4 regions of the Ureibacillus thermosphaericus genome follow, and region 4 is predicted to be linked to each of the others. Evidence: riboswitches for the same ligand, from Rfam matches in the RefSeq annotation. Region 4 holds a riboswitch; each other region holds the start of a gene.

Evidence for each region. Region 4 has a riboswitch for thiamine pyrophosphate ahead of tenA (thiaminase II). Riboswitches for the same ligand answer to the same signal wherever they lie in the genome.
Region 1: linked by a shared signal. The riboswitch ahead of UtA1_RS04210 (LuxE/PaaK family acyltransferase) and the one ahead of tenA (thiaminase II) in region 4 are both predicted to bind thiamine pyrophosphate.
Region 2: linked by a shared signal. The riboswitch ahead of thiT (energy-coupled thiamine transporter ThiT) and the one ahead of tenA (thiaminase II) in region 4 are both predicted to bind thiamine pyrophosphate.
Region 3: linked by a shared signal. The riboswitch ahead of thiM (hydroxyethylthiazole kinase) and the one ahead of tenA (thiaminase II) in region 4 are both predicted to bind thiamine pyrophosphate.

The regions. Positions count from the first base shown of each region.
Region 1 covers NZ_AP018335.1:867,248-872,722, reverse strand. Annotated here, with positions in the region: gene UtA1_RS04220 (GNAT family N-acetyltransferase) at 490-1,011, opposite strand; gene UtA1_RS04215 (MarR family winged helix-turn-helix transcriptional regulator) at 1,032-1,484, opposite strand; TPP riboswitch at 1,652-1,763, shown strand; gene UtA1_RS04210 (LuxE/PaaK family acyltransferase) at 1,817-2,905, shown strand; gene UtA1_RS04205 (acyl-CoA reductase) at 2,902-4,341, shown strand; gene UtA1_RS04200 (ABC transporter ATP-binding protein) at 4,354-5,103, shown strand; gene UtA1_RS04195 (ABC transporter permease) at 5,100-5,475, shown strand, end outside.
Region 2 covers NZ_AP018335.1:3,431,012-3,436,486, reverse strand. Annotated here, with positions in the region: gene UtA1_RS16615 (AAA family ATPase) at 1-2,403, shown strand, start outside; TPP riboswitch at 2,468-2,573, shown strand; gene thiT (energy-coupled thiamine transporter ThiT) at 2,668-3,228, shown strand; gene UtA1_RS16605 (acyltransferase family protein) at 3,315-4,310, opposite strand; gene map (type I methionyl aminopeptidase) at 4,529-5,281, shown strand.
Region 3 covers NZ_AP018335.1:2,292,046-2,297,520, reverse strand. Annotated here, with positions in the region: gene UtA1_RS11060 (methyl-accepting chemotaxis protein) at 1-482, shown strand, start outside; gene UtA1_RS11055 (cation:proton antiporter) at 683-1,843, opposite strand; gene thiE (thiamine phosphate synthase) at 2,061-2,687, opposite strand; gene thiD (bifunctional hydroxymethylpyrimidine kinase/phosphomethylpyrimidine kinase) at 2,680-3,495, opposite strand; gene thiM (hydroxyethylthiazole kinase) at 3,498-4,244, opposite strand; TPP riboswitch at 4,324-4,425, opposite strand; TPP riboswitch at 4,490-4,592, opposite strand; gene UtA1_RS11035 (reverse transcriptase-like protein) at 4,732-5,385, opposite strand.
Region 4 covers NZ_AP018335.1:386,517-391,991, forward strand. Annotated here, with positions in the region: gene UtA1_RS01835 (ThiF family adenylyltransferase) at 1-45, opposite strand, end outside; gene UtA1_RS01840 (thiazole synthase) at 42-806, opposite strand; gene thiS (sulfur carrier protein ThiS) at 809-1,012, opposite strand; gene tenI (thiazole tautomerase TenI) at 1,015-1,617, opposite strand; gene tenA (thiaminase II) at 1,633-2,319, opposite strand; TPP riboswitch at 2,418-2,523, opposite strand; gene UtA1_RS01860 (IS4 family transposase) at 2,757-3,872, opposite strand; gene UtA1_RS01865 (M23 family metallopeptidase) at 4,178-5,170, opposite strand; gene UtA1_RS01870 (hypothetical protein) at 5,333-5,475, opposite strand, start outside.

The DNA.
Region 1 (5,475 bases), 480 kb from region 4:
AGGTGTAGTACAAATCTATCGAAAGAAAGTGAAATTCCTTAATAATAGAAAAAAGGCAGAAATAATCTGCCTTCGGAAATGACGTTATTAACCCATTAATTAATATCAACCATAAATAGTGATATTACAAAAATGTGGTTCAAAAATGAAAAATGAAGATTATTAAAAAAGGACAGACTACTCCCATTTACTCTGCCGTTCACAAGCAGAGCCTTTGAACATATTCAATTCATTAGTTCAAAGTTGGGAAACGTAGTCTCATTGAGTGTGTCACTTTTTTAATAATCCTCCTTTAATGATGAATACAAAAACAGTATATTGGTCCTGAATCAAATTGTCAAATGGAACTATTGGGGACAGTCTATGTGTTCGAACCTAATGATAAATATGATTTGTTTGACGAATGCGAAAGTTTATTAACTGAATCATGAAATATAGAATCATAAGAAATGAAATTTATATGCCAATATTTCAGTATATACATGCTAATCAACCTTCCAATGTTTTGATCATAATCAAGTCAGTCTGCTCTTCATCCCCCATATAAAAGGAATGAGATTCTTTTTGAACAAATCCCATTTTCTTATAAAAACCAATTGCATTTTCGTTCTTTTCCCAAACCCCAAGCCAAATTTTCTTTTTATTCCATTCCTTTGCAACTTCAATCGCTTTATTTAGCAAGGCTTTTCCAAGTCCATGCTTCTGAAATTTCTCTCGAATATAAATTCTTTCAATTTCAAGGAATTCATCGCCCATTTTTTCCGTCTGAGCATCATCACTATTGACTTTTAAGTAACCCGCCAATTCATTTTGGTAATAGACAAAGAAAAATTGTGAATGAATATTGGATAGCTCTTTCTCTAATTGTTTTATATTAAATGCCTTTTCTAAATATACTTTCATATTTTCAGGTGAATTTTGATCTTTAAATGTGTAATAAAACGTTTCAATGCCCACTTCTTGTAATGTGTGCAAATCTTCAAGGGTACATGTTTTTATTTTAATTGTCATAGTGAACATCTCTCCTCATATCAATAATTTCGTTTGTTTCCCTTCTTAACGTATTCCCAATCTTTTTCAACATTTTTTCTTACCCGCTCTAAAAGATTGAATAATGTTTCCACTTCTGCTTCAGATAATCCTTGTAAAGCTACAGCGTTAGAATGATCATGTTCTCTTATTAAAAACGGATAAACATTATTGCCTTTCTCGGTCGCATAGAGTTTCTTAATTTTTTTATTTTGTGGATCCTCTCGCTTTTCAACAAATCCGTTCATTTCTAGTTTTTTTATGGCGCGTGATGCAGTTGTCCGATCCACTTTGATCATTTCAGCCAACTTTTCTTGAATAATTCCCGGGTTCTCACATATTCGTACAAGGTACAAATACTGACCTTTTGTTAAGTCATATTCTTTAAACTCGATATTACTGATTGAATCTAGTGCTCGTGCTATCATCCCAATTTCACGAAGAACTTCTTTCATAATGAACTCCTTCATTTTTATTGCAAATGCAATATTTTTAATTCATTTTAATCAAACTTTGTTGCATTTGCAACAAAAAATAATTGAATATCTACATAATTTTAGGGTGATAATTCAAAAGAATTTGCAATCTTTCATAAGAATAAGTAGACTTTATATTGAAATTGAATATATTAACCGGGGGCTTGCGGAAGCAGGCTGAGAGTACGACTAATCCGTCGTTGACCGTTTGAACCTGATTTGGGTAATGCCAGCGCAGGGAGTGTAGTAAGTCGAATTATGCACTTTGCTTAGGCAGAGTGCATTTTATTTTGCGGAAAGGGTGAAAACCGATGACTCAGCAACGAGAAATCATAGAGGAACTTTCTCAATTTATCAAAAAGAATCAAGCTTCAGAAGAAGAGTTTAATAGCTTGGCTTTACATATTTTTAATTATCAATACAAACATAATCTCCCCTATCAAACATTTTGCCGCCAAAAAGGAAAGACACCGCGGCTTGTGAAAAATTGGCGAGACATTCCTTATGTGCCGATGAATGCCTTTAAAGAGGTTCCATTGACATGTACAAATCCAGAGGCAGCAGTCAGAGTCTTTATGACAAGCGGAACAACCCAAGGAAAACAAGGCAAACACTATCATTCCACTCTCGAAATCAGGGAACTTTCCATGATCATCAACTTTAAAGAACGGTTTATGAAAGAAACAGATCGCATTCGCATGGGAATTTTGTTTCCAACTGAAGAGGAAATGCCGCACTCATCCTTAGCCCATTATTTAGCCCTAGTCATGAAAGAGTTTGGCACAGAGGACAGCTGCTATTTATTAAAAGAGAACGGCTTACATATGGAAAAAATCATCAGTGAGCTGGAACATGCCGAAAAAACAGGCGAACCATATGCGTTACTCGGAGCAAGCTTTAGTTTTGTTCATTTGTTTGAGGAATTGGAGCGTTTAGGAAAAACGTTTAATCTGCCTAGGGGGAGCAAAATTCTTGATACTGGTGGTTATAAAAATAAATCCAAGGAATTGGATTTAAATGAATTTTATCAGTTGCTTGAAAGATATTTCGGTGTGGAAAGAATCAATTGCATCAATATGTACGGGATTACGGAGTTAAGTACACAATTTTATGATAATGGCAATGAGGTCGTTCCATCTGTGAAGACAGGACCTAGTTGGATTCGTACGAGAGTCATCAATCCATTAACAGGTGAAGAGGTTGCAGAAGGAGAACGTGGCGTTTTAGTTCATTATGATTTAGCCAACTTCAATTCCGTATTGGCGGTTGCTACTGAAGATGTAGGAATGGCGGTTGATGAAGGATTTTATCTGTTCGGTAGAGTTCAAGGGGCCGAGGCAAGGGGATGCTCGCTAGCGGTAGAAGAATTTATTCAAATGGCGAAAGGAACAGCACAATGAGAATAACGGCTGGGTATATTCCAAATATCGGAGAATCGAAATTTGATAAGAAAATCCTGAAGTTTCAGGATTTAGAAGTGGAACTGCCTCTCCTTACATTAGAGCAAATGCAGAGGGTCATTGACACGGTGAAAAGAGAAAGTGCGGAAATCTTAAAATCACTGTCGGTATCAACAGTAGTGGACATCATCGGTTATGTAACGGAACAATTTTTGGACCGCAGTTCATCTTATCGACAGCAGGCGGAAAAGTTGCTTCCGATTGTCACCGGCTATGATGAGGAGGTAATTCGCCTTGGTCTTACATCTTTTTTAAAAACATTTCGCAAGCACGAACTCCAGCGTTTCCTAGTAGAAGATTTAGGAAATCCATTATTATTAGATCATTTTCAGCCGCGCGCAAAAGGTGGTTTTTCAAAAGCAATTGGACCAGAACTCATCACCCATGTATGGGCAGGGAATGTTCCAGCACTGCCTATTTGGAGTTTCGTATCTGGTCTGCTAGTAAAAGCAGGAAATATCGGAAAAGTTTCAAGTTCTGAACCTCTTTTTGCCGGCTGGTTTGCAAAAGCCTTAGCAGAGGCCGAGCCGAGTCTTGCCAATTGCTTTGCAGTTGTGTGGTGGAAAGGCGGCGATGAAAAGCGAGAGAAGATGATATTTGAAAAGTCGAATCTCGTTATCGGATACGGTAACAACGAAACGCTGCAAGCTTTAAAAAAACAAGTTCCCATTACTACTCGCTTTTTACCTTTTGGTCATAAAGTAAGCTTCGGCATCATTTCAAAATCTGCCTTAGATGCGCACAAAGCATGGCGAATTGCTCATCAAGCCGCACTTGATGTCATTCGTTACGATCAGCAAGGTTGTTACTCACCGCACTTATTTTATGTGCAAAAAGGCGGAAAAGTATCGCCAGTGGAATTTGCCCGCTTGATTGCGGGGGAGCTAGAAAACTTCGAAAAGCGTTATCCAAGGCGTAAGCTTTCCATGGAAGAATCAGTTGCTCTTGCTTCATGGCGGCAAAAGGAAGAAATGAGCACTTTTACAGCAACAGGAAAAGAAGTGCTTGGAACTTCCACACATCAATGGACGGTCGTTTATGAAGAAGAGGAAAAAGTTTTTACGGCAAGTCCGTTGAATCGAGTAATTCGGGTTATTTCTTTTGAAAAATTAGAAGACATTCTGCCATACATCAAGCCATACCGCTCATTTCTTCAAACGATTGGAATGGCCGCAACCCCTAAAGAACTTTTCCACTGGGCAGAGTTGTTGGCTAACGTTGGCGTAACACGAATCACAGCACTAGGAAAAATGACTTCCCCTGAAGCAGGTTGGCATCATGATGGACGGTTCAATCTACTGGATTTAATTCAAATGGTAGACATCGAATCATCGGCAATAGTGGATAGTGAACAATTTGCTCCTTATGTTGATTAGGAGGTTTTTAATATGAGTTTTTTGGTAATGGAGGATGTAACATACAGTTATGAACAAGGAAAAAATCAAATTTTACGTGGGATTAGCTGGGAAATCAATAAAGGAGAGTTTCATTGTCTGCTTGGAAAAAGCGGCTGCGGAAAAACGACCTTATTAAAGCTTGCTGCTGGCCTGCTTTCATCTGAGAATGGAAGCATTCGCCTGCAAGGAACGGAAGTAATCAAACCTTTACCTAATTGTAGTTTTGTCTTTCAAACTCCAACTCTATTGGAATGGAAAACAGTTATTGAAAATGTGCTTCTCCCTATTAAATTGAAACGGAAAATCAGAAGTGAGGATATGGAGCAGGCAATGGAATACTTAGAGCTTGTTGGCTTAGCCTCTTATCGAGATTGTTATCCTTTACAGCTTTCCGGTGGACAACAAAGCCGGGTCGCTCTTGCACGAGCCTTAATGCAAAAGCCTTCTTTATTATTTTTGGACGAGCCTTTTGCAGCATTAGATGCCATTACAAGAGAAGAACTGCAAGATGATCTTTTAAAAATGTGCAATATGCATAATATTACTGTGCTCTTTATTACCCATGATATTGAGGAAGCAGTATATTTATCCGATAAAGTTGCTGTCATGGCACATGGAGAAATTGTCTATCAAACCCCAATCATGCTTGAACGCCCACGTAGAATGGAAATGAGATACGAGACTTATTTTAACGAACTATGTTTCACGTTACGTCAAGTAATGAATGGTGAACGCTTATGAAAAAAACATCCGTTTATTCATTCTTATTATTCATTTTTTTACTAGTTATTTGGGAAATATCATCCAAGTCCTATTCCGAACTTGTATTACCAGCTCCTTCTGTAATAGTACTCACCCTTGTTGATGGACTTTTAAACGGCTATTTTACACAGCATATTCAACGGACTGCCGCTGAAGTAATTCTTGGTCTCTTTTTTGGTGGTGCAGCTGGATTTACAGTAGGAGTTCTAATGGGAGAAGTGGCCTTTTTACGTAAGCTTCTCTTTCCTTATATTATAGTGAGTCAAGCAGTTCCCAAGCTGGCATTGGCTCCGTTATTTATTCTTTGGTTTGGCTTCGGCATGACGTCCAAAGTTGTTATTACTGCACTTG
Region 2 (5,475 bases), 440 kb from region 4:
TCATTGTTGTTTACAATGCTTAGTCAACATTCCAATATTTATCAGATTCTAGAAGGATTGGCAGAAGAACAGCAATATTATCAGAAAAAAATTAAAGATGATGAACGAATGTATCGAGAAGCTTTCAAAAAACATCAAGAGGCATATGAAGTTTATGTTGCGAATAAAAAGTTAAATGATCAAATTGATGAATATGAAAGGAAAAAAGAAAAGCTATCCTTTTTACAATCTCAAAAAGACCATTATGAACAAATAAAACAAACAATCGATGCAGCAAATCGTGCAAGCCGAATTTTCCCACTCTATTCTTATCTGATGGAACTGGATAAGGAAAAACAATCCATCGAAAAGAGAATGGAACTCGTTACAAAACTGTTAGAAGCAGCAAAATGGACATTTGCTAAAGCAGAAGAAATGTTCAAGATGGAAGCAATGAAAGAGGAAGAACGGGAACAAGCGAATGAACGAGTAAATGAATTAGAAAAACTTGTCCCTATTTATGAGCAAATGAACGAACAAATAAAGCTCGTGGACAAACTGTTGAATGAAAAAAATCAATTGCAAACTCGCCTACAAAACATAGTAAAACAGATCGAAGAAAAGGAATGGGCTATTCAACAGTTGAGCGAGATGATTGAAAAGCTGGAAGAAGACACAGAATCATTGAATGAACTATTAGAACAGCAACGACTATTAAGAGAAATTGTAGATACCTACACAAAATACTTTGAGGTAAACGCTGAAGTCCATAAACTAGAAAACGAATGGCTTAAAGCGACATCTACCTATGAAGAAGTTCAAAATATATATGCTCAGGAAGAGGAAAAATGGTTGAATAATCAAGCGGCCATTCTTGCGAAGAGTCTCCTGCCTGGAATGCCTTGCCCTGTTTGCGGTAGTACGGTACACCGAATCGAACATACAGCATCAACTGAAACCGTTAATCAAACGGAATTGAAAAAACTGAAAGCAACATTAGATGAAGCTCAGCAAAAGAAATTTGCTGTTCAAGGGAAATTAGAATCGAAACGACATCAATTACAAGAAATAGAACAAAAATTAATGCAATATCACGCGCCATTAAAAGAATATCAAAAATATGTTCATCAATTACAAGATATAAATATTGCTATAAAAGAAAAAGAACGTCAAAAAGAAGTACTTACATTAAATAAAAAACAAATAAAAATTCTGCAAGATGAAAATGCACAATTAGTTCATTTTCGTAAGGAAATCGAACGTCAGTATCATGAAAAACATGAACAATACACGCAGAATAGTACGATTTTAGAACAACAAAAAAAATTAATACCAGAAGAGATTAAAGACCTTTCCCAATTACAAGTTGCACTTCAACAAGCAATCAGCAATAAGCAACAATTAAAACAATCTTGGGAAACAGCCCAAAAGCAGTATCAGGAAGCTAACAAACAAGTTGTAATGAATGAAGAGGCATTTAAACAAATAACTGAACAAGTGAAACATATTCAAGTAAAATGTCAACAATCAAAGGAAAATTTCCATTCAGCTCTTCTACAAGCAAGGTTTACATCGACGGAAGATTTTCTACTTGCTAGACGTCCAGAACAGGAAATTGAAGCTTTACAAATGCAATATGATAATTATTCAAAGGAGCTTCATTCTTTACAAGTGCAAGTGAAAGAGGAAGCAGAAAAATTAAAAGATAAAGAAAAGGTCGATTTAACAGAAGCTGAAAAAGAATTGGAAGCGTTGCAGTTTAATTATGAAAAAGCGTTAGATGAATTAAACTATTCGAAAGCCTGTGAAAAACATTGCATCGACTTTGCAGAGAAGCTTGAAAGACTTGCCAATAATATATTTCAAATGGAAGAAAAATCGAATCAAATCATAGATTTATATAATTTACTTCGTGGACACAACAGCAAAAAAATTTCCTTTGAACGCTATGTACAAATGGGGTATTTAGAGCTCATTACAGAAGCAAGCAATCTTCGCTTGAAAAATTTATCGAACGGTCAATATTATTTGCAAGTTTCTGACCGATTGGAGTCCTACGGTAGGCAAAGTGGATTAGGATTAGATGTATATGATGCATACACTGGACAAGCAAGAGATGTAAAAACTTTATCTGGCGGAGAGAAATTTAATGCTTCGTTAAGTTTAGCACTAGGAATGGCGGATGTGATTCAAAGCTTCCAAGGAAATGTTCAAATCGAAACAATGTTTATTGATGAAGGTTTTGGCTCCCTTGATGAAGAATCGTTGATGAAAGCAATTGATACGCTCATTGAACTACAAAAATCCGGCCGAATGATAGGGGTTATTTCTCATGTGGAGGAATTAAAATCGGCAATGCCTGCTATATTACAAGTAGAAAAATTAAAAGAGGGCTATAGTAAAACATCCATTATATTAAAGTAAATAATGAGGTTGCAATCTTCATATAATTTGATAAAATGACATTATTCCCAATAGAATATAAGATTTGTACCACAAGGGGTGCTGATGAAGTCAGCTGAGAGTGTGCCGGATGCACTAACCCTTAGAACCTGTAAGTTAGTACTTGCGTAGGGATGTGGATAGAAACCGAAACAAAGACGTCTCGGCTCTGTCCGGACGTTTTTTATTTTGTAGTTTTCTATCCTTCTCTCAAGTTCTATAAACGAAGAGAAAGGAGATAATTGAATGAGAAACCAAAAATTATTATGGATGGTTGAAATTGCGATTTTTGCTGCAATTGGTTATGTGTTAGACCAATTGAAATTTTCTATTTGGGCGCAGGGTGGATCCGTTAGTTTAGTTATGCTGCCTATTATTTTAATCGCTATTCGTTGGGGACTATCTGCAGGACTTATGACTGGATTGATTGTAGGATTATTGAACATGACAATTAATCCTTATATTGTCCATTGGGCTCAAGCATTGCTTGATTATGTTTTTGCATTTACTTTCGTAGGATTTGCGGCAATTGTTCGTAAACAAGTGTTAGATGGAGTATCAGAAAATCGTAAAAATAAAATTGCATTATTTGTTATCATCGGAACAATTATTGGCGGTTTGTTGCGCTTTATTTGTCATACACTTGCAGGAGCTATTTTCTTCAAAGAATATGCAGGCGATCAAAATGCCTGGATTTATTCTATCGGGTATAATGGTTCATATATGGTTCCGGCTATTATTTTAACTGCAGTTGCAGCGGTGCTCATCTTTACTGCAAGCCCAAGATTGATAAAAAAAGAAAATTGATTACAATTCTGAATTAAAATAAAAAGCGAATTGGGAGACAATATTGTTTTCCTAATTCGCTTTTTTATGGATAAATTTTTATACGTTTATCTAATTTTACCTACAATCCATTTCCCAAAAGGTAAATACGAAATGCATTTTGAAATGGTAATGGCAACGATTACCGTTGATATCATCATTGCTAAAATTGCTAGATAACCATTGTTGAAAAATGATACAAAGTACTTTGCGGTTAATGATAGTATGTTCCAATGAATTAAATAAATTATAAATGCATACTTACTAATAATTCGAATAATTTTAAAAGATGGAATCAGTTGTCCATAGGCTAAGATCATGCTTGTTATTCCAACGACAAAAGGAATCAAATCCATCCTTCTAGAATGTATTTCAACCATACCGAATTTATAGCCATACCAAATATAAAGAGCTGATAGTGCCGTGAAAATTACAGTGAAAATGCGATATTTTTTCAATAGTGGCTGAATTTTTTCATAATTTGCACCGATTATGAATGCGATTACAAAATAAACGAACCAAGCTGTTCCATACAATTTTTCATACTTCATATTTTCTTGAAAGAATGGATATGGTAAATCAAAAATTCGATGCTGCAGAAAATACAACAATGCACATAAAGGTAACACGACAAAAGATGGCCATTGAAATTTAATCATTAGCCAAAAAAATAGATACAATTGAAGAATAACTAAAACAAACCAACCTACAAATTCACCTAGAACGATATTGTTATAAAAGGTTTGCCAAATTAGACCATTTTGGTAGTTATATTCAATGACAAGGGCATCAATAAAAGCCCAAAATATATATGGAAGTAAAATGAATTGAAGCCGTTTTGACCAAAACGATTGTGGGATTCCATCTTTATATTTTGCTGCAAGAATGATGATGGATAGTAAAATAAATGTCGGTGTAGCATAACATAGAAGTATTCGGATATAATGAACCACTACTGAATTTTCAGAAAGACCTGATTCTAGGTTATAAAAAGTAGTTGAATGTAATAGTAAAATTGATAAACATGCAATAACTCTTAATAAATCCCACTCTTTAATTCGCAATGATAAAACTCCTAATGTTTATAATGTTTGATTATAACATGATTAAAATACCTTTGGAGGTCTAAATAAAATTTTCATTATATATTCTATCATTTCTTGAGTAAAATCATATATCATATTGTGTAGTACATTCCTAAATTTAAATTTGGATTTCCGAAAAACTTTATAGAGTATGTTATATTATAAAAAGAAATTGTATAGAAGAAAGGAACTTTTACATGATTGTAAAAACACAAGAAGAATTTGAAGCGTTAAAAAAAATTGGGCGCATTTGCGCGGAAATTCGGGATGCGATGAAAGCGGCGACTAAACCAGGCATCACAACGAAAGAGTTGGATGAGATTGCCGGCCGCATGTTTGCTGAAGCAGGAGCAATTTCTGGCCCAAAAGGTGAATATGATTTCCCGGGATATACATGTATTAGCGTCAATCACGAAGTTGCACACGGTATTCCAGGCAATAAAGTCATTCGAGAAGGTGACTTAGTCAATATTGATGTTTCAGGATCATTAGATGGTTATTTTGCCGATACAGGCATTTCTTTTGTTGTAGGAGAAGGGTATGAAGACAAAGAAAAACTTTGCCGTGTTGCTAAGTCTGCCTTCGAACGAGCAATGACAAAAGTGAAAGCAGGCTCTAAATTAAATCAAATTGGGAAAGCCGTTGAACGAGAAGCAAAAGATCATGGATTAAAAGTCATTATGAATTTAACGGGGCATGGAGTAGGGCGTTCTTTGCATGAAGACCCACAACACATATTAAATTACTATGATGCATGGGATGGAACTATTTTGAAAGAAGGGATGGTTCTTGCGGTTGAGCCATTCATTTCTGAAAAGGCAGATCATATAATTGAAGCTGGGGATGGATGGACATTTATTACACCTGACAAATCACTCGTTGCACAAGTTGAACATACAATTGTTGTGACAAAAGATAAGCCAATAATTATCACGCAAATTAATGAATAATCATTCGCTTTTATTTCATAAAAAACAATCATGAATTTTCATTCACAACCCTGGCATGAAAATGGATATTTCTTTCCCATAATGTAGATAACACAAACAGTTAACAATACGTAGGCTTTTATGGTGGATGATACCCTGAATAAAAAACTGTTTGAGTGGATTTGGTGAACAACCCATTGTTAGCTCATTCATTT
Region 3 (5,475 bases), 1.6 Mb from region 4:
CAGCTCGTGCAGGCGAACATGGTAAAGGATTTGCTGTTGTAGCAGAAGAAGTACGTAAACTTGCCGAACAATCGGCTAAAGCAACGGAACATGTCAAATCAACAATACATGAATTGCAGCAAGAAGCAATTTCCGTCGTTAAACAAATGAATGAAATGCAAGATACATTCAAAGAACAAGGAACAGTTGTTGAAAATACAAGTATACTATTCCAAAATCTATCATCGTTAATTTTAAATATGGAACATACTTTTAAAACTGTTACGGAAGAAATCGATAGTATCATAAAATATAAAGATCGAGTTGTGGAAACAATTGAGGAAATGTCCATGACAGCACAATCAACTGCAGCAGCTTGTGAGGAAGTAAGTGCTGCTAGCGATGAGCAATTAAGAGCAATACATTCTGTTGCTGAAGCTTCAGAAGAACTAAACAAATTAAGCAAAGAATTATCAAAAACTGTAAGCAGATTTAAAATATAATAATAAAAGGGGCTGTTCAGAGTCGAACACTTTCTGAACAGCCTTACTTCTTATAGTAATATTCTCTTAAAAACTTTGCTCCTACGGTGGTCACATCAAACGCGCCGCCTCGTCGCAATTTATCTGCGGCGAAAGCGATAGCCGCAAAGGAGGCGTCTCAAAATGACTTTGATATGCCCCCTTTTTATTTTAATTATTTATTATGCTTGTTGCGCTTCTTCCCGTTTACCGAAGATTAGCTTTAATAATGGTGGAGTTACTAAAGTCGTAATAATGATGACTACAATCATTGCGCCATAAAACTCTTGAGATAATATGCCGCCAGTTAGTCCAATGGAAGCTAAGATTAATGCAACTTCTCCTCGGGAAATCATACCTGCTCCTATACCTGCGGAGGATTTCCAACCAAAGCCACAAACTTTTGCTCCAAGACCGCAACCGATAAATTTTGAAAGCACGGCAATAATAGAAAATACAATAATAAATACAATTTGATCTCCAATTCCATCAAAGCTCATTGGTAAACCAATGTTAATAAAGAAGAACGGTACAAAGATGCCATATGCAATTGGTGAAACACCGTGTTCAACTTCTTTTGCATATTTTGTTCTACTAATAGCAACCCCCATGAAATATGTACCGATAATGCCTGATACCCCAAGGAAATCAGCAAAATAAGCGAAGGCAAACAATAATATTAACCCCGCAGTAACAATCGGTTCAGTAATTTTAAATCCTTCAAAGAGATGCATAAACTTCGGCACAAGATATTTTCCAACAAAGTAAATGACAATAAAGAAGATAATTTGTTGAGCAATTACCCATGCGATATTTGTATCCGAGCCCACAAAAAATCCAATTGCAACAGCAATGAGAATTACTACAATTACATCATCGAGAACCGCTGCTCCAAGTAATGTAGCTCCTTCTCTACTATTTAACCATCCAATTTCCCGCAATGTTTGAACGGAAATACTTACGCTCGTTGCTGCGAGTAATAATCCTAAAAAGACCCCTTCAGAAGTTGGAATTCCAAATATTGGTGCAGCTCCCCATCCCATTAAAATCGGCATAATGACCCCTAAAACTGCCACTAGAGTTGCTGCTTTGGCATTTTTATTTAAGCTTTCTAAGTCTGTTTCAAGTCCAGCAAGGAACATTAATAATAATACTCCGATTTCACTGAACACATGAATTAATTCCGTTTGTTCTATCCATCCAAGAACAGCCGGCCCAAGAACGATACCCGCAATGATTTTGCCTAATACGGATGGTTGTCCTAGGCGAATGCTGATTTGACCAGCTATTTTCGCAACGAGCAACACGAGTACAATTTGTAAAATAAATTCAAATACATCCACAATAGTTACCCCCTTGTTGTAATAATAGATGGATGCAAAAAAAAGACATGGTGGTAGCCTTGTTGACAGACTCCACCATGTTTTGCTCCATATTCAAATACGTTTACTATTATAAACGAATTATATTATTATGTAAATTCCTTTTTTTCAGTTTATTTTTAAATTTTGTTATTCTATTTTGAGAAAAGTTACGATAGAATTACTTATTGTTATGATGTTACTTTCCCTTAAATTGCTGGACTGTCTGACTGCGATTATTGCTATTGCATATAGCGGAAATGACTGCTACTCCGTCAGCTCCTGCTTCTAATACCATATGTGCATTGAATGGAGTAATCCCTCCAATTCCGACAATTGGGAAATTCGGATACATTTTCCTTGCGTCCTTTAAAAAATCAACCCCAGCTGGCTTTTTGGCATCAGGCTTCGATTTCGTCTCGAAAATTGGACCAATCCCTACATAATCTGCCCCTCCTTCGACAGCTTTCACCATTTCTTCTTTATTATGAACGGAAACACCAATTATTTTGTGTTGAAACTTTTCGCGAATTTCTTCTATCGGTGTATCATCTTGACCAACGTGAATGCCATCTGCGTCGATTTTTAATGCAAGATCCACATCATCATTCACAATAAAAGGAACTCCATATTGCTTACAAAGGGATCGACATGCTCTTGCAAATTGTTCTAATTCTTTTCCCATTAACGGTTCATTTCCTTTTTCCCTTAGTTGAAAAATCGTAATACCTGCTTTTAAAGCATCTTCTAGCACTGATAGCGGGGACTCATTATTACAATTTTCCGTACCCATTATGAAGTAAACAGCTAAATCCGTTCTATTCAACAATTTCCACCTCTACTTTAGCACCAAAACGGTGAGCAAAGTGATTTGTTGGGCCATGTCCACGTCCGATATTTAGTGGATTTTCAATTGCCATTTGAACAAATTTTTTCGCTTCGATAACGGACTCTTTTAACGAAAGCCCCTTACCTAAATTTGCTGTAATAGCTGCAGAAAAAGTACACCCTGTTCCATGGGTATGTTTCGTATCAATTCGTTTTGATTTTAATTGAAAGAAAGAGCCGTCTTGAAAAAAGACCGTATCAACAGCAGATGGACCTTCCAAATGTCCGCCTTTCATTACTACACAATTAACACCAAGTTGCAAAATCTTTGCTGCTGCTTGTTGAATGTCATCTGCTGTTTCAATTTTCATACCTGTGATTGTCTCAGCTTCTGGAATATTAGGCGTTAATACGGTTGCTATTGGCAATAATTCATTTTTCATCGCTTGTACGGCCTCTTCTTGCAATAACGCTTGCCCACCTTTTGCAATCATCACTGGATCAACGACTATTTGAATATTTTTATCTATTAAATTTTTTGCAATCGTTTTAATAATATCTGCAGAAAATAACATACCTGTTTTTAATGCTTTCACTTCAAAATCTTGTAAAACTGTATTCAATTGTTGTTCCACAAATTCAGACGTTGCAGGATAAATACCTTCTACGCCTAATGTATTTTGAGCAGTCAATGCGGTAATGACAGATGTACCAAAAACATTTAGCTCCTGAAATGTTTTTAAATCCGCTTGAATGCCAGCTCCCCCGCCGCTATCTGAACCAGCAATTGTCAAGACAATATTCACAGTTATTCACCTCTTGAAATTTGATGTAATCCATTTAATATTTCAACTTGGAAGGAACCAAGGTATTTTTCTTTCGAAGCATTTTCAGCGACTTTTTTATAGTCAGCTAATACATTTCGAATATTTTCAAGTTTTCCTCCATCCAACGTTAATGCTGCAGCACAAATAGCACTTAATAAACAACCTGTTCCTGTAACTTGAGTCATTAACTCATGGCCACCACTAACTGGATAGTGTTCTATACCGTCAGTCACGAAATCTTCTTTTCCAGATACAGCGACAATTGCACCATACTTTTGAGCAGTTTCCTTAGCAACAAGGGTAATATCCATTTCTCCTTCTCCACTATCAACTCCTTTTGCTTGCCAATTAATTCCCGCAATTGCTGCTAATTCTCCAGCATTACATCGGATTAAATCAAATTTAATCTCTTTTAATAAATTTTTTGTAATTTCTTTACGATATGTTGTAGCCCCCGCCCCGACAGGATCAAGCACGACAGGAATGTTTAGTTCATTTGCTTTTTTGCCAGCTAATATCATTGCTTCTACTGAATTTTTATTTAATGTACCAATATTAATTAATAATCCGTTTGCAATAGCGACCATGTCTTCTACATCCAATGGCTCATCTGACATAACTGGTGAAGCTCCAATTGCAAGCAAACCATTTGCAGTAAAATTCGTTACAACGGTATTTGTAATACAATGAATTAATGGATTTTTTTTTCTTATTTTGATTAAGCTCATATATATCCTCCTATAATTGTAAAAATTTATGTAAAGAAAAAAGCTCCTTTGCACGGCGCAAAAGAGCTTTGAAAATAGAACACAATCTTTCATTGCTCCCTACGGCAGTGCTAACTGCATCAGGTTCTAAGGGTTAGGTGATATCACCTTCTCAGGCACTTGGCCACCCCTGCAATTATCATATGAAATAAAAAAACTCTCCAAGTTTGGAGAGCAACAATACACATAATCATAATAAAATTCATACGATAAGGTATTTTGCTCCCTACGGCAGTACTAGCTGCATCAGGTTCTAAGGGTTAGGTGATATCACCTTCTCAGGCACTTAGGCCACCCCTGCAAAATTTAATAATTTTTTTGTTGTTATGAAAATTATAACACATTTTCATTTTATTTTTTCAAATAATTTAATAGAATTTAAAAAGATTGCTAGATAAAACAGCTAAATCACTTAAATTCTAGATTGAATGTCACAAGTTTTTCTCGATTAATCTAACTCTATTTTTCCTTCAATTATGGTATTATTCAATGCTTGAGTTGCTAATCGATCGACTTCTTCATTCCCTTTTCGCGAAACTAATTTAAATTCAGATTTGATTCCTAGTTGATTTAATTTTTCATCAATTTTATTCGCCCAATTTGTTAATTCTTTTTCATAAATAGGCCATTCTCCACTCATTTGATTAATAACAACCTGTGAATCACCAATGAATCGAACAGTTTGATGATGAACGCCTATCATTTCTAACTCTAGAATACTTCCGTATAAAGCCGCATATTCCGCTTCATTATTAGATTTTAAGCCAAGTTGCATTAAATTTTTTCTAGTTCGATAAGATTTTCCGTTTTGTTCAAAATATATGGCAAATCCTAAACCGGCTTTTTGACTTTCTAAATCATAACCACCATCAAAATACACTGTCACATTGGATGGCTCAGTTTCGATTTCCTTTAAATATTTTTTTATTTCTTTAACAGACCATGTACTGTCATATTGATCAATAAAGGTCATATGTTTTACTTTTCCGGTTTTCTTTAATTCTTCTGCAATCAATAGGGCTTGAACTGGCGGCATTTCATCTGATCGAAAAGTTGTTTCCAATCCTTTATGATGATACGTCCATTCAATGGTTATTTTCATGAATATAACCTCCCTGTTCCTGTTTACTTCAACAATTCGATATGTGCACTAATGTAGGCTTTGGTTTTTAATTTTTTTTATGAAATGTAA
Region 4 (5,475 bases):
ACCAATCGGAGAAAACAAAATTTGTCGCGAATATCGCTCCATTATGAAAGAATCCCTTCTGTTGGACTGGAGGCAACAGCATAGCGCTTTTTCGGAATTCTTCCTGCTTCATATCCAAGTCTTCCAGCTTCAATAGCGAGTTTCATTGCTTTTGCCATTTTAACTGGATCTTTTGCACCTGACACCGCTGAATTTAATAAAATGCCATCTGCACCTAACTCCATTGCAATCGCACAATCTGCTGGGGAACCAATTCCTGCATCGACAATGACAGGAATATTTGCCTGTTCAATGATTAGTGAAAGATTTAATGGATTGATAATACCCTGCCCAGAACCAATAGGAGAAGCTCCTGGCATGATAGCATGAACTCCCAATTCCTCCAGCTTCTTCGCTAACACTACGTCATCAGAAGTGTAAGGAAGGACAATAAATCCTTCTTCTAATAACATTTCTGATGCTCTTAATGTTTCAATAGGATCAGGGAGAAGCGTTTTATCATCCCCAATTACTTCGACTTTCACCATGTCACATAACCCTGAAGCTTTTGCGAGTTTCGCAATTCTCACTGCTTCTTCCGCTGTTTTGGCTCCTGCCGTATTCGGTAAAAGCGTGTATTTGGAAAGATCCAACATTTCTAAAAAGTTCGGTTGGGATGGTTCATAAATATTCATTCTTCTGACCGCAAAAGTTAAAATCTCTGTGCCAGATGCTTCTACCGCTTCCTTTTGAATCTCAAAATTCGGAAATTTCCCTGTACCTAACAACAATCTTGATTGAAAAACTTTATCTGCAATTTTTAACATGTTTATCCCCCTCCAACAAAATGAACAATTTCAATTTTGTCGCCATCATTCACTTGCTGCTTGCTGTACTGTTCTTTCAATACAATTTCGCCATTCTGTTCAACCACGACTATGCGATCTTGTAATTTATAAAACTTCAACAAATCTTCAACACTTTGAATACTACTTTGCACTTCTGTTTTTCGGCCATTAATGTAAAGATGCAACTTCATCCCCCTTTTTGAACAATATTTTTTAAATGGATTGCGGCTTCCTTTGGTTGACTCGATGAGAAAATGGTAGACATCACCGCAATGCCATGCACTTTTTTCTCCAGCACTTGTTCAACGTTGTCTGGCGTAATTCCACCAATCGCTATCACGGGAATCTGCAATTGTTCAACGATTTTACCTAGGGCATTCGTTCCTCTACCTGCCAATCCTTTTTTGCTGTCCGTTTCAAATACATGACCGAAAAGACAATAATCTGCCCTCGCTTCTTCAGCAGTTTTTGCTTCCTCAACGGAATGCACACTAACCCCAACTCTCATATATGGGTACGCCGTTTTTACTTTTGCTGCCGGAAGACTGTTTGCTGGAAGATGTACGTTCCGTATACCCGTAAGTAGGGCTATATCAAGCCTGTCGTTAATAACAAGCCTTTCTTTCTCCACCCCTGCATAAATAAGTTCTTCTACTAGCGCAACGATTTCTGCGGGCACTTTACTTTTCTCGCGTATATGAATGTAATCAACAACATCGGCAATGGATGTAATAATCTCTTTCAGCTCTTTAATTGATTTTTTTCCATCAGTTATGGCATGCAGTTCCAATACATTGACTTCCTTTCATGCATTGACTTTTTCATCAGTCGGCCACATTTGCCTGTTGTATGCCATGTCCCAAAACATGTATTCAAATCGTGTTGTATTTAAGAAGATTTCTTCTAGTCGTAAAAGTTCAGATTCCGGTTTTCCTTCTGCCAATTGATTAAGCAAATCGAGATTCCATTGCGCTGATTGGCCAAACTCTTCGGAACTGTACATTTTTACCCAGTCTCCATATAATCCGTGTTCTTTAGCACCCTCGATTTCAGCAAGTTCACATCCAATTTCCCAGTAGCTCCATGCACAAGCTAAATGAGCAGCTGCAAGTTCAGCGATAGAACCATTTTGTGCAACAGCTAACATATAGTGCGTATATGCAAGCGTTACCGGAGACGGTTTTGCCTCTTCCAGCTCTTTTTCCGTTATGCCAAAACGACTCGCATATTTTCTGTGCAACGCCATTTCTCCATTCATTGTGTAATAAAGCAGGTTGGCAAACACCGTCATCACTTCAAGATTTGGCGCTTTCACCGCACCTAAAGCAAACAATTTGGAATAATCGATTAAGTATAAATAGTCTTGAATCATATAAAAACGGAATTTGTCAGGGTCCAATGTGCCTGCACCTAACTCTTTCACAAACGGATGTTCATGGTTTTTTCTCCAAGTTGACCAATACTTTTCAAAGAGTCGGTCAGTAAATTTCATCATTTCTCCCTCCCTTTCAATTCACCATTAAAAAAAGCCACTTCAAATTGAAGTGGCTTAAAACCCGAAATGCAAAAAGATATAATAATAGACAATACGAGTCCCAACAACCACTTCCCTTCGCTAGCATTACCTAGTGCAGGTTCAAAGGGTTGAGGCAATGCCTCTCTCAGCTAAAATGAATTAGCACCCCTAGTGATTTATAATGCATTATTAAATTACAATCATTATTGCATGAACTCATAAAATTTTCAATAAGTTAAAATGAATATAAATTTTGTTATTTTATTCCATTAGCATTGCATAAATATAGTTAGAATTTTCTGTTAATTAATTTTTGTGAATTTGTGCCAAAAAGACAAAACCTAAAGAAAGGTGGCACTGCCCATTTGGTAAATATATACAGTTAAACCAGAGCGACAACGACAAAAGGGAGATTATGGACTGGCTCGCCCATCAAATTTTCGCAACCAAACATAAGCTGGTTTCCACAGAGCTCTCTTTAACCAACGAGTAATTCGAAGTAGAGATTTCTTACTTTTCATCTCCAATTGAATGAGAACATGTAAGCAATACGTGATAAGGGCTAAGAAAATTTGATTTTGAATAGCTGTTTCACTCATTCCATAAAAGTGCTTAATTTCTACGTGTTGCTTGAGCCATTTGAAAAAGAGTTCAATAGCCCAGCGAGATCGGTAAATATCACTTATCTCTTCTGGTTTTAAATCAAATCGGTTGGTGATGAAACGAAGTAAGTTCCCTTTTGTGTCCATAACTTCTAGTAGACGAAAGACATTTTCAGTACGATTTTGTGTGGTACCAATGTAGACCATTTTATCGGATAGAACGTGACAATCATCAGGAAGTGAAAATGTATAGACTTCACGAATGACTGCGTTTTTCTTCAGTCTTGAAACGAAGAAATAGCCATCATCTGTCATCCGATCAAAACGTTCATAGTCCACATAACCGCGGTCAAACACATACATGGCTTCTTTATCATCCACTAGGACTTCGAGTTGATTTCGGTCATGTTCTTTTGCTGTCGTAATCACTGCTTTTTCAGGATAGACGGGGTCTTTATCCATGAAAACGAGCCGTAAGTGTAGCTTTACACCAGCTTTTGTTTTACGGAATTTTGCCCATTTATAATTGGTCAAATTCAACGGGAGTGTACTTGAATCAATGATTTTCAGTGGCATATTCTTTCCGGTTTTATAATGGTACCGTTGAATTTTCCAAACAAGATCCAAGAACAAATTTGCAAGAATTAGTGGGTTGATCTGATTGTTTTTTCGGGATAGCTGAGAGGCACTTATCGATTCAAATCCGAGTGCTTTTTGAAGATCTTCGTCTACAAGTGCATCACTCATTTCCTCTAAGCTCTTAAATTCGAGCAGCTGGGCTACCAATAAAAGTTTAATATAGGCTTCTGTTGTCAGCTTTTTTGTGTAATAGTCCTGTTTCAATTCTTTGACTTGTTCGCTAAGTTTTTGAATATTTATGGGTGAAACCCATTTACCAAATGATGAAATTAGTGTATTCTTGTCCATAACGTTTATCCTTTACGATTGGATTTGGACAGGAACCACCTGTACTTCCATTGTAAAGGATTTTTTTGTTTCGAAATCAATAAAAAATTGAACATTCTTAGTATTTTGAATCATCAGATTTAATTAGTGCAATGCTAGTGATTTTATTCCAACTATATATAACTTTCTACTTCCCAGTGTCTCATTGAAAAGCATAATCTTTTTTAGCAGACTGGATATTCTTCAAATACTTTTAGCTAAAAATGTTTGCGGCTTCTACCATAAAATAAAGTTGCTCTAGCGATTTTTCGCTAAAGCAACTCTTGTTATTTTTGTCCCTTCTTTGTTTGTTTTTCCCATTGCAAAAGATGTGGATATGGGTCAAATGCCCATTCTGTACGGCCATTAAATTTATACATTCCGTAATGTAAATGTGGAGGGAATTTTCCACTCGTTCCTTCTTTACCATATCCAGAACTTCCTACGGCGCCAAGAATTGTTCCCGGTTCTACAATATCTCCAACTTTCAAATCTTTATTGAAATATGCTAAATGTGCGTAATAATGATACGTATTATGATTATCCCGAATGCCAACTCGCCAACCGCCAAATTGATTCCAGCCCATCACTTCTACAACACCATAAGAAGTTGACAGAACAGGCGTTCCATAGCCTGCAAAAATATCCGTTCCTTCATGTATACGTCTTCCGCCCCATCCCCTGCTAGCACCCCAAGTTCCTTTATAGCTGTAATTATAGCCTCGAACTGGGAGGGGAAAAATATGCTTGTCTAACTCAATAGAATTAAAATGTTTATAAAGTATTTGAATGGTTATAATTTGATTGATAATTTTTTCATCTTTGTAATACTCCCATAAGGCAGTTTTAAAATCCTCTTCTGACGGGCCAAATTCGCTTAAATACGTTGCCATTGTATAAAGAATATCTTGGTCATGATTTCGATCTGCCTTGCCATCTCCGTTTCCATCAAGACCTTTCCCCCCAAAATATCCAATTGAAAAAGGTGAAGTATCTTCCTCATTTGGATTCAATTCTCCAACCCAAAATTCAGGAGAAAACTGAATCGCGATGATACTCTCACGCTTCGGAATATCCTTCCGTACTTCTTGGATATTTCTTTCATATTGATCGACCGCCGCCAAACGATACCATGGGACAAATGGCGTTTCGTAGCTTTTGTACAAATTCATTCTTTCCTGATAAACATTTTCCTTCGTTTCTTTTGCATTTACGTAAGTCGGAAATATATAAAAGCATACAATCGCCAAACATAAGGGGAGAAATATTTTTCGAACCAAAACGAATCCTCCTTTCTTCATTAGAATATCCCGAATTTTTTAAACCATGAGTGATTTTCCTATGACAATAAAGTCCATTATTTTACATTCCAATTTCCTTTATGTAGGAGAGTTTTATGCAAATAAAAAAGTGCTTAACAACACATGTTAAGCACGAAAGAATCAAGCATGTATCAACTTTGTAACTATTAATTTTCTAGCATTTGGAGTTGTAAGTATTATTTCTTCATCACTATTTGAAAATTTTACAACTGTACCATCTAAGTTTTCGTAAATTTTTTCTATTTTTAATCCCTTTTCTAAAT